DNA from 2 places in the Clostridioides sp. ZZV15-6383 genome. Region 2 is predicted to be linked to the other one. Evidence: riboswitches for the same ligand, from Rfam matches in the RefSeq annotation. Region 2 holds a riboswitch; the other holds the start of a gene.
What was found. A riboswitch is a leader RNA that binds a small molecule or an ion and turns the genes downstream of it on or off. The one in region 2 is predicted to bind S-adenosylmethionine.
Positions count from the first base shown of each region.

Region 1: linked by a shared signal. The riboswitch ahead of metK (methionine adenosyltransferase) and the one ahead of KGF42_RS12700 (O-acetylhomoserine aminocarboxypropyltransferase/cysteine synthase family protein) in region 2 are both predicted to bind S-adenosylmethionine.

Region 1 is NZ_JAGWCV010000018.1:25,614-29,837, reverse strand. It holds gene KGF42_RS08795 (hypothetical protein) at 1-708, opposite strand, end outside; gene metK (methionine adenosyltransferase) at 1,027-2,220, opposite strand; SAM riboswitch class I at 2,357-2,460, opposite strand; gene yyaC (spore protease YyaC) at 2,649-3,158, shown strand; gene fabZ (3-hydroxyacyl-ACP dehydratase FabZ) at 3,269-3,697, opposite strand; gene KGF42_RS08775 (rod shape-determining protein) at 3,714-4,224, opposite strand, start outside.
Region 2 is NZ_JAGWCV010000034.1:11,663-15,886, forward strand. It holds gene KGF42_RS12695 (cation-translocating P-type ATPase) at 1-1,589, shown strand, start outside; SAM riboswitch class I at 1,643-1,747, shown strand; gene KGF42_RS12700 (O-acetylhomoserine aminocarboxypropyltransferase/cysteine synthase family protein) at 1,857-3,122, shown strand; gene KGF42_RS12705 (homoserine O-succinyltransferase) at 3,152-4,039, shown strand; gene KGF42_RS12710 (TetR/AcrR family transcriptional regulator) at 4,211-4,224, shown strand, end outside.

The DNA of each region.
Region 1 (4,224 bases), on a different contig from region 2:
TGCCATAAGTGCTACTCCACCTACTATACCACCCCACACAGCGTCTTTCTTATTTACTGCAGAAGCTCCCATTCCTGTCAAGAATGTTATTACTATTATTACATTATAACATGTATAAAGCACTCCTGAGAAATATCCATTTGATGTAGCAGTTTTAATGTTTAAGCTATCGACCATAGTTCCTGCATTTGATAAAGCATCAATATTACTAAATAAACTAATTGCTCCTACTAAAAGTGTAAATATTATTATTATAGGACCTATATTACCTAGTATCTTAGAAAGTCTTGTCAAACCTAATGAAACAGTTATTAGAGAAACGATTGCCATACCAATTCTACCTACATATGGATTTAATCCATAGTATTCTGATAATGTAGCTCCTGCTCCTGCAATCATTATTACTAATGTTCCAAATAAAAACAATGGTCCAAACCATTCAAAGAATGTTCCAAGATACTTTCCACAATATACTTGATAAATCTTTATTGGTTCTTTAAGCTTCAATTCTCTTCCCTTCTCTATAACTTCTGCTCCAAACCATGAAAATAGTATCATAGATATGATTCCTCCTATAATACCAGCATATCCATAAAACGTAAAAAATTGCAGTATTTCTTGACCAGTTGCAAATCCAGAACCTATTACAGTAGCTACATAAGCTCCAGCAAAGCTTATAACAGTTTTAATATTTACTTTACCTGACATACACTACTCCCCCTAATTAAAATTATTTTTAAAGTGTAAGTTTATTAAGATTATATTAGACTCATTATTGTTATGTTTCAATATATTTTTAATTATTTAACATCAGTTAACACAATCTTAACTAGTTTTTAACATATATCCTATAATATGTATAAATTTAATATAGTATTGTAAAACAAAATGTACTAATCTAATTAAATATTGTTTAATTTATTATATGATGAGAAATTAATATTTATTAAAAATATTTAACTCATAATAAAAAAGCTGTTAGAAAGTAATCATAAAATTACATTCTAACAGCTTTTTAGTTAAAAATTATTCACCTAAAGCATCTTTTCTTAACTGTTCAACTTTGTCAGTTCTTTCCCAAGGTAAATCTATATCAGTTCTACCAAAGTGACCATAAGCAGCAACTTTTTTATAAAGAGGCTTTCTTAAATCTAAGTCTCTTATTATAGCTCCTGGTCTTAAATCAAAGTGTTTATTTACTAATTCAACAAGTTTTTCTTCTGAAACTTTACCTGTCCCAAAAGTATCTATAAATATAGATAATGGTCTAGCTATACCTATAGCATATGCAAGTTCTATCTCACATTTATCTGCAAGACCAGCTGCAACAATATTTTTTGCAACATATCTAGCTGCATAAGCAGCAGATCTATCAACTTTTGTAGGGTCTTTTCCTGAGAAAGCTCCTCCACCATGTCTAGAATATCCACCATAAGTATCTATTATTATTTTTCTTCCTGTAAGACCTGTATCTCCTTGAGGTCCTCCTATAACAAATCTTCCAGTTGGATTTATATAAATTTTAGTATCTTCATCAAGTAATTCAGCTGGTATAACTGATTTTATAACATGCTCAATTAAATCTTGTCTTATCTTATCATTTGATACTGTTTCACAATGTTGAGCTGATATAAGAACTGTATGTACTCTTACAGCTTTACTTCCTTCATATTCAACAGTAACTTGAGTTTTTCCATCTGGTCTTAAATAATCAACTAGACCTGTCTTTCTAACTTCTGTAAGTCTTCTTGATAATTTATGTGCTAAAGATATTGGAAGTGGCATTAACTCTGGAGTTTCATTACATGCAAATCCAAACATTATACCTTGGTCTCCAGCTCCAACCTTTTCTATTTCTTCTTCCATCTCTTCTCCAGTCTTACTTTCTAGACCTTCATCAACTCCCATAGCTATATCTCCAGATTGCTCGTCAATAGAAGTTATAACTGCACAAGTATCACAATCAAATCCATATTTTGCTCTTGTATATCCAATTTCTCTTACTGTTTCTCTTACTAACTTAGGAATGTCTACATAAGCAGATGTACTTATTTCTCCTGCTACTAAAACTAAACCAGTTGTAACTGTAGTTTCACAAGCTACTCTGGATTGTGGGTCTTTTTCTAATAATGCATCTAATATTGAATCTGATATTTGGTCACATATCTTATCAGGATGTCCTTCTGTAACTGATTCTGACGTAAATAAATGTCTTGCCATTTTTATTCCCCCTTATTCATTCTTAATTTTTATTATAGGTTTTACCTTATTTTTAATTTTAGAAATTTTACTCAAAATAAAAAACCTCTCCTTAATAAGAAGAGGTTAATAATCGTAATTACATACTAATTAACTGACCTCATCTTTCAAGACTTTTGTCTTGTAGGAATTAGCACCTTTTCCCATTTGGGTGGTTGCTGGGCTTCACAGGGCCTATCCCTCAGCCTCTCTTGATAAGGTAATCAAGATTTAAGTTTTGTTTTACTTTATCAGCTTACTATTTTTTTAAAATTTTGTCAAGATTTTTAGTCATATTTTTTTTATTCCTTTTTTTGTAAGACAAATAAAATATTCTATCTATCTGAAATTCAAAGTTAGGTCTTTTTAATGCTTTTTATTCATATATTTTTTTGAAGGGGGTGTTCCTATTGTATTTAGCTAAAGTAAATTACAGCGATGATGATGTTATACAGATGCTAAGTTCAGTTCTAAAAACTATAATTAATGAAAATACGATTGTTGTTTGCATAGGAACAGACAGGGCTATAGGTGATACTTTGGGCCCTTTAGTTGGAACAATACTTAAAAACAGTAACTTTAAATACCCCGTTTACGGTACACTAGATAACCCTATTCACGCCTTAAATATATATGAGTCTCTAGATACTATAAAAAATACACATATACAAGGTAACTTCTTGGCTATAGATGCTTGCTTGGGGTCGCAGAGTAACATAGGTAATATACAGATTAGAGAAGGACCTATCCTGCCCGGAAAAGGTGTTGGCAAAAAACTACCTCAAATAGGAAATTATTCTATAGTAGGAATTGTAGATAAAATTGATGAAAATAATAGACTTTCATTTAATAATATACGTCTTAGCTTTATATTGGACTTAGCTGAAACAATAGCCTTAGCTTTATTGGTATCCACTTAATCCCAATATAAACTAACTGATAAAATTCTTTATATAAAAAGGTAGATATTTTAGAGCATCTGATTAAATACTCTAAATTATCTACCTTTTTACTTTTATATTTCAAGTTTTTACTTTTCTACTAAAGCAAACATTAATTCACCTTTACAGACAAGTTCTTCACCGACATATGCCTTAGCATCTGCCTTAGCTATATTTCTTCTAAGAGTTGTCATTTCAACTTCCATAGTTAATGTATCTCCTGGTCTTACTTCTCTCTTAATTCTAACTTTATCTATACCTGCAAATACACCTAATTTTCCTTTATTTTCCTCTACAGACATCATTGCAACTCCACACACTTGTGCTAGAGCTTCTACTATTAATACTCCTGGCATTAAAGGATATTCTGGAAAGTGACCTTGAAAAAATGGCTCATTAACTGTTACATTTTTTATGCCAACAGCTCTTTTTCCAACTTCTAACTCTATAATCTTGTCTACCAATAAAAATGGATATCTATGTGGTATTAATTTTTTTATTTCATCTATATTTAGCATCCTAAAACTCTCCTAATTATTTTCTTTTAAAAGACCCACCAGTTTCAAGTAAGTCTATTGAACCTAAAGCTATTCCTGTACCTTTTGCAACACAAGATAATGGTTCATCTGCTATTGTAACAGTTATTCCTGTTCTTTGTTCTATTATTTTATCTAATCCATATAATAATGAACCTCCACCAGTCATTATTATACCAACATCTCCTATATCTGCTGCTAGCTCGGGAGGTGTTTTTTCTAAAACAGCATGAGTAGCCACTACTATTTGCTCAACACATTCTCTAAGTGCTTCTAACATTTCTGTTGAATTTATAGTTATAGAACTAGGAAGCCCTGTAATTAAATTTCTTCCTGTTATCTTCATATATTTTTCTTCTTCTCTCTTAAATGCAGAACCTATTTCAAACTTGATTTTTTCTGCTGTTCTTTCTCCTATAAGAAGATTGTGTTGTTTTTTCATGTATTTGACTATAGCATCGTCAAATCTATCTCCACCAACTTTTATAGATTCACTTACAACAGCTCCT
Region 2 (4,224 bases):
TAACATCAATAGATACTGCATCTGAAAAACATCCACTAGTATATAAAGAGATTGTTTATGCTGGTGCACTTTGTAATGATGCATGTATTAATCCAGACAAAACAGATGAAATATTAGGTGACCCAACAGAAGGCGCATTAATTTTTATGGCCAACAAATTTGGAATAGACCAAGATGCTCTTGAAGAGAAATATCCACGTTTATTTGAACAGCCTTTTGATTCCAATAGAAAATGTATGACAACTGTTCATAATATAGATGAAAAGATTATTGCTTATACTAAAGGAGCAGTAGACGAAATTCTTGACCTATGTACTAAAATATTAACTTCAAAAGGTGAAAGAAACATTACCGAATTGGATAAAAAGAATATACACGAATTATGTCTTACAATGTCTAAAGATGCATTACGCGTACTTGGTTTTGCTAAGCGTGAGATTTCATCTATACCAAAAGAAGATAATAAAAACATAGAATACGATTTGACATTTATAGGTATGGTTGGTATGATTGACCCACCAAGAACTGAGGTAATTGATGCAGTAAGTACTTGTAAAGAAGCAGGTATAAGAACCATAATGATAACAGGTGACCATAAAGTTACTGCCACAACAATAGCTCATGAGTTAGGAATATGGAGTGAAGAAAATACTGTGATATCTGGTGATGAACTTGATAATTTGAGTGATGGTGAATTAGATGAAGCTGTTAAAAGTACTACAATATTTGCTCGTGTGTCCCCATTTGATAAACTTAGGATTATACAATCTCTAAAGAGAATTGGAGAAGTACCAGCTATGACTGGAGATGGTGTAAACGATTCTCCTGCATTAAAGTCTGCTGATATTGGTATAGCCATGGGTATAAGTGGTACAGATGTTGCAAAAGACTCTTCTGACATGATTTTAATGGACGATAGCTTTACAACAATTGCTTATGCAATAAAAGAAGGTAGGCGTGTATATAGGAACATACAAAAAGTTATACAATTTTTGCTTGTTGGTAATATAGCAGAGATACTTACGCTGTTTGTAGCAATATTATTAAACTGGGATACTCCACTTCTTGCTGTTCATATTCTGTGGGTAAACCTTGCAACTGCTACACTCCCAGCTCTTGCTCTTGGAGTTGACCCACCAAGTAGAAATATAATGAAGCATAAGCCAGTGAAATCAACCACTTTATTTGAAAAAAACCTTATACAAAGAGTGGTTACTCAAGGTATATTTGTGGCAATAATGACTATTTTAGCATATAAAATTGGTCTTAATATAGAAAATCATTCTGTAGGTCAAACAATGGCATTTTGTGTATTAGCATTTTCACAGATGTTAAGAGCATTTAGTCAGCGTTCAAATACAGATTCAATGTTTAATAGAAATAATGGTAAAAATCCATTTCTTTTAATTTCATTTTTAACTTCTGCGTTGCTAATAGCAGTAATACTGTTTGTACCTGTTTTTAGAAATGCTTTTAGTTTAACTATTTTAAATAGTTCAGAGTGGCTTATAACAATTGTTTTAGCTGTAATGTCTGTAATTCAAGTAGAGGTTGGGAAAGTTATTAAAAGAAAAATTTTAAAAAAATAGTTGACAAAATTAGGAAAAATATATAAGATATAAAACATAGAAAAATTAAATAAATCTTATCCAGAGAGGTGGAGGGACTGGCCCTATGAAACCCAGCAACCAGTATATATTTATATACATTGGTGCTAAATCCTGCGGCGAAAGCTGAGAGATGAGTATAATTACGCTTATACAGAGCCTGAGTTATATACTCAGGCTTTATTTATTTTAAATCTCATCTGATAAACAGTTTAATTTTTTTAACTAAAATCTAAGGGGGATACAAAAATGTATAATAAAGAAACAATATGTGTGCAAGGAAATTATAAGCCAGGTAATGGAGAACCAAGAGTATTACCTTTATATCAAAGTACAACTTTTAAATATAGTAGTATAGACCAACTTGCTGACCTATTTGATTTAAAGGTTGATGGACATATATATTCAAGAATAAGCAATCCTACTATTCAAGCTTTTGAAGAAAAAATAAGTTTACTAGAAGGAGGAGTATCTTCTGTAGCTGTATCATCAGGTCAATCTGCAAATATGTTGGCAGTTTTAAATATATGTAAATCAGGGGACAGCATACTTTGTTCTTCAAAAGTATATGGAGGAACATTTAATTTATTAGGACCTAGTCTTAAAAAATTTGGAATAGACTTAATATCATTTGACTTAGATTCAAGTGAAGATGAGATAGTAGAACTTGCAAATGAAAATACTAAAGTTGTGTTTGCAGAAACACTTGCTAATCCAACTCTTGAAGTTATAGATTTTGAAAAAATAGCAAATGTAGCCAAGAGAATTAATGTTCCATTTATAGTTGATAATTCATTAGCATCGCCAGTACTTTGTAATCCTTTAAAGTATGGAGCAAATATAGTTACTCATTCTACTACAAAATATTTAGATGGTCATGCTTCAAGTGTTGGAGGGATTATAGTGGATGGTGGAAACTTTAACTGGGATAATGGAAAATTTCCAGAATTAGTTGAGCCAGACCCAACATACCATGGAATAAGTTATACTGAAAAATTTGGAAATGCTGCGTATGCAACTAAAGCGAGAGTTCAATTACTTAGAGATTATGGAAATTGTTTAAGCCCATTCAATGCTTATCTTACTAATTTAAATGTTGAAACACTGCACCTTAGAATGGAAAGACATAGTGAAAATGCACTTAAAATAGCTAGATTTTTAGAAAAACATGAAAATGTAGACTGGATTAATTATCCAGGACTTGATGATAACAAGTATTATGAGAATGCCAAAAAATATTTATCAAAAGGGTGTAGTGGAGTTTTATCATTTGGAGTAAAAGGAGAACTAGAAAATGCCAAAAAGTTTGTGGAAAAATTACAGATAGCATCATTGGTTACTCATGTTTCAGATGTAAGAACATGTGTCATACACCCAGCTTCAACTACTCATAGACAATTAACAGAAGAACAATTAATTGCATCTGGAGTATTACCTTCACTAATAAGATTGTCTGTTGGAATAGAAAATGTAGAGGATTTAATAGCTGATTTAAATCAAGCTTTAAATTTCTAATAGTCTAAGAGAAAGAGAAGTGAAAAGATATGGCTTTAATACTACCAAAAGGATTACCTGTTATTAATAAATTATTGGATGAAGGAATAGATGTAATTTACAAAGAAGATTTCAATAAGAAGTTAAAATATGAAGAAAACATAGATACTAAGATAGCTATATTGAATCTAATGCCTATAAAGATGGATACAGAATTAGATTTACTAAGAAGGATAGATAAAACAGGATTTAATGTATCTGTGGAATTTATTAAAATTTCAACAAGAGAAAGCAAGAGAAGTTGTAATGAGTATGTTAAAGCGTTTTATAAAACATTTGACGAAGCCAAAGAAGAATACTTTGATGGTTTTATAATAACAGGAGCTCCAGTTGAACAAATGGAGTTTGAAGAAGTTGATTATTGGAATGAACTAGAGGAAATTATGGATTATTCTAAAAGAAAAACTAAATCTACATTATATATATGTTGGGCAGCTCAAGCAAGTCTTTACAAATACTACAATGTAAAAAAAATTCCGTTAAGTCAAAAATGTTTTGGAGTATTTAAGCATAAAGTAGATAAAAACAGTAAGATAGTAGATGAGTTTGAAAAAGAATTTTTTGCTCCACATTCAAGACATACTACTGTAAATATTGAAGCTCTAAAAGAGAATAAGGAGTTGAGTATTGTAAGTCATTCTAAAGAAGCTGGTCCTTATATAATTACAAATTCAAGAGATATATTCGTAATGGGTCATAGCGAGTATGATAAATACACTCTTGATAAAGAATATAAAAGGGATATAAACAGAGGAGATGAAATATCAATACCTCAAAATTATTATATTAATAATGACCCTTCAGAAGAGCCAACTGTTAAATGGAAAAAACATTCAGAGTTATTGTTTAGAAATTGGATAAAAAATTATTTAATATAATAAATTTTAATAGGATATAAATGTTAACTAAAAAAGATATATAAATAATAAGGTATAAAGGTAATCTTAATTATTCTTTATACCTTATTATTTTTAAAAATTTGACATTATAGTAGTAGTTTTATATAATAAGACTAAACCGACTGACGGTCTATTGGAAGGAGAAAATAGATGAGAATCGTAAA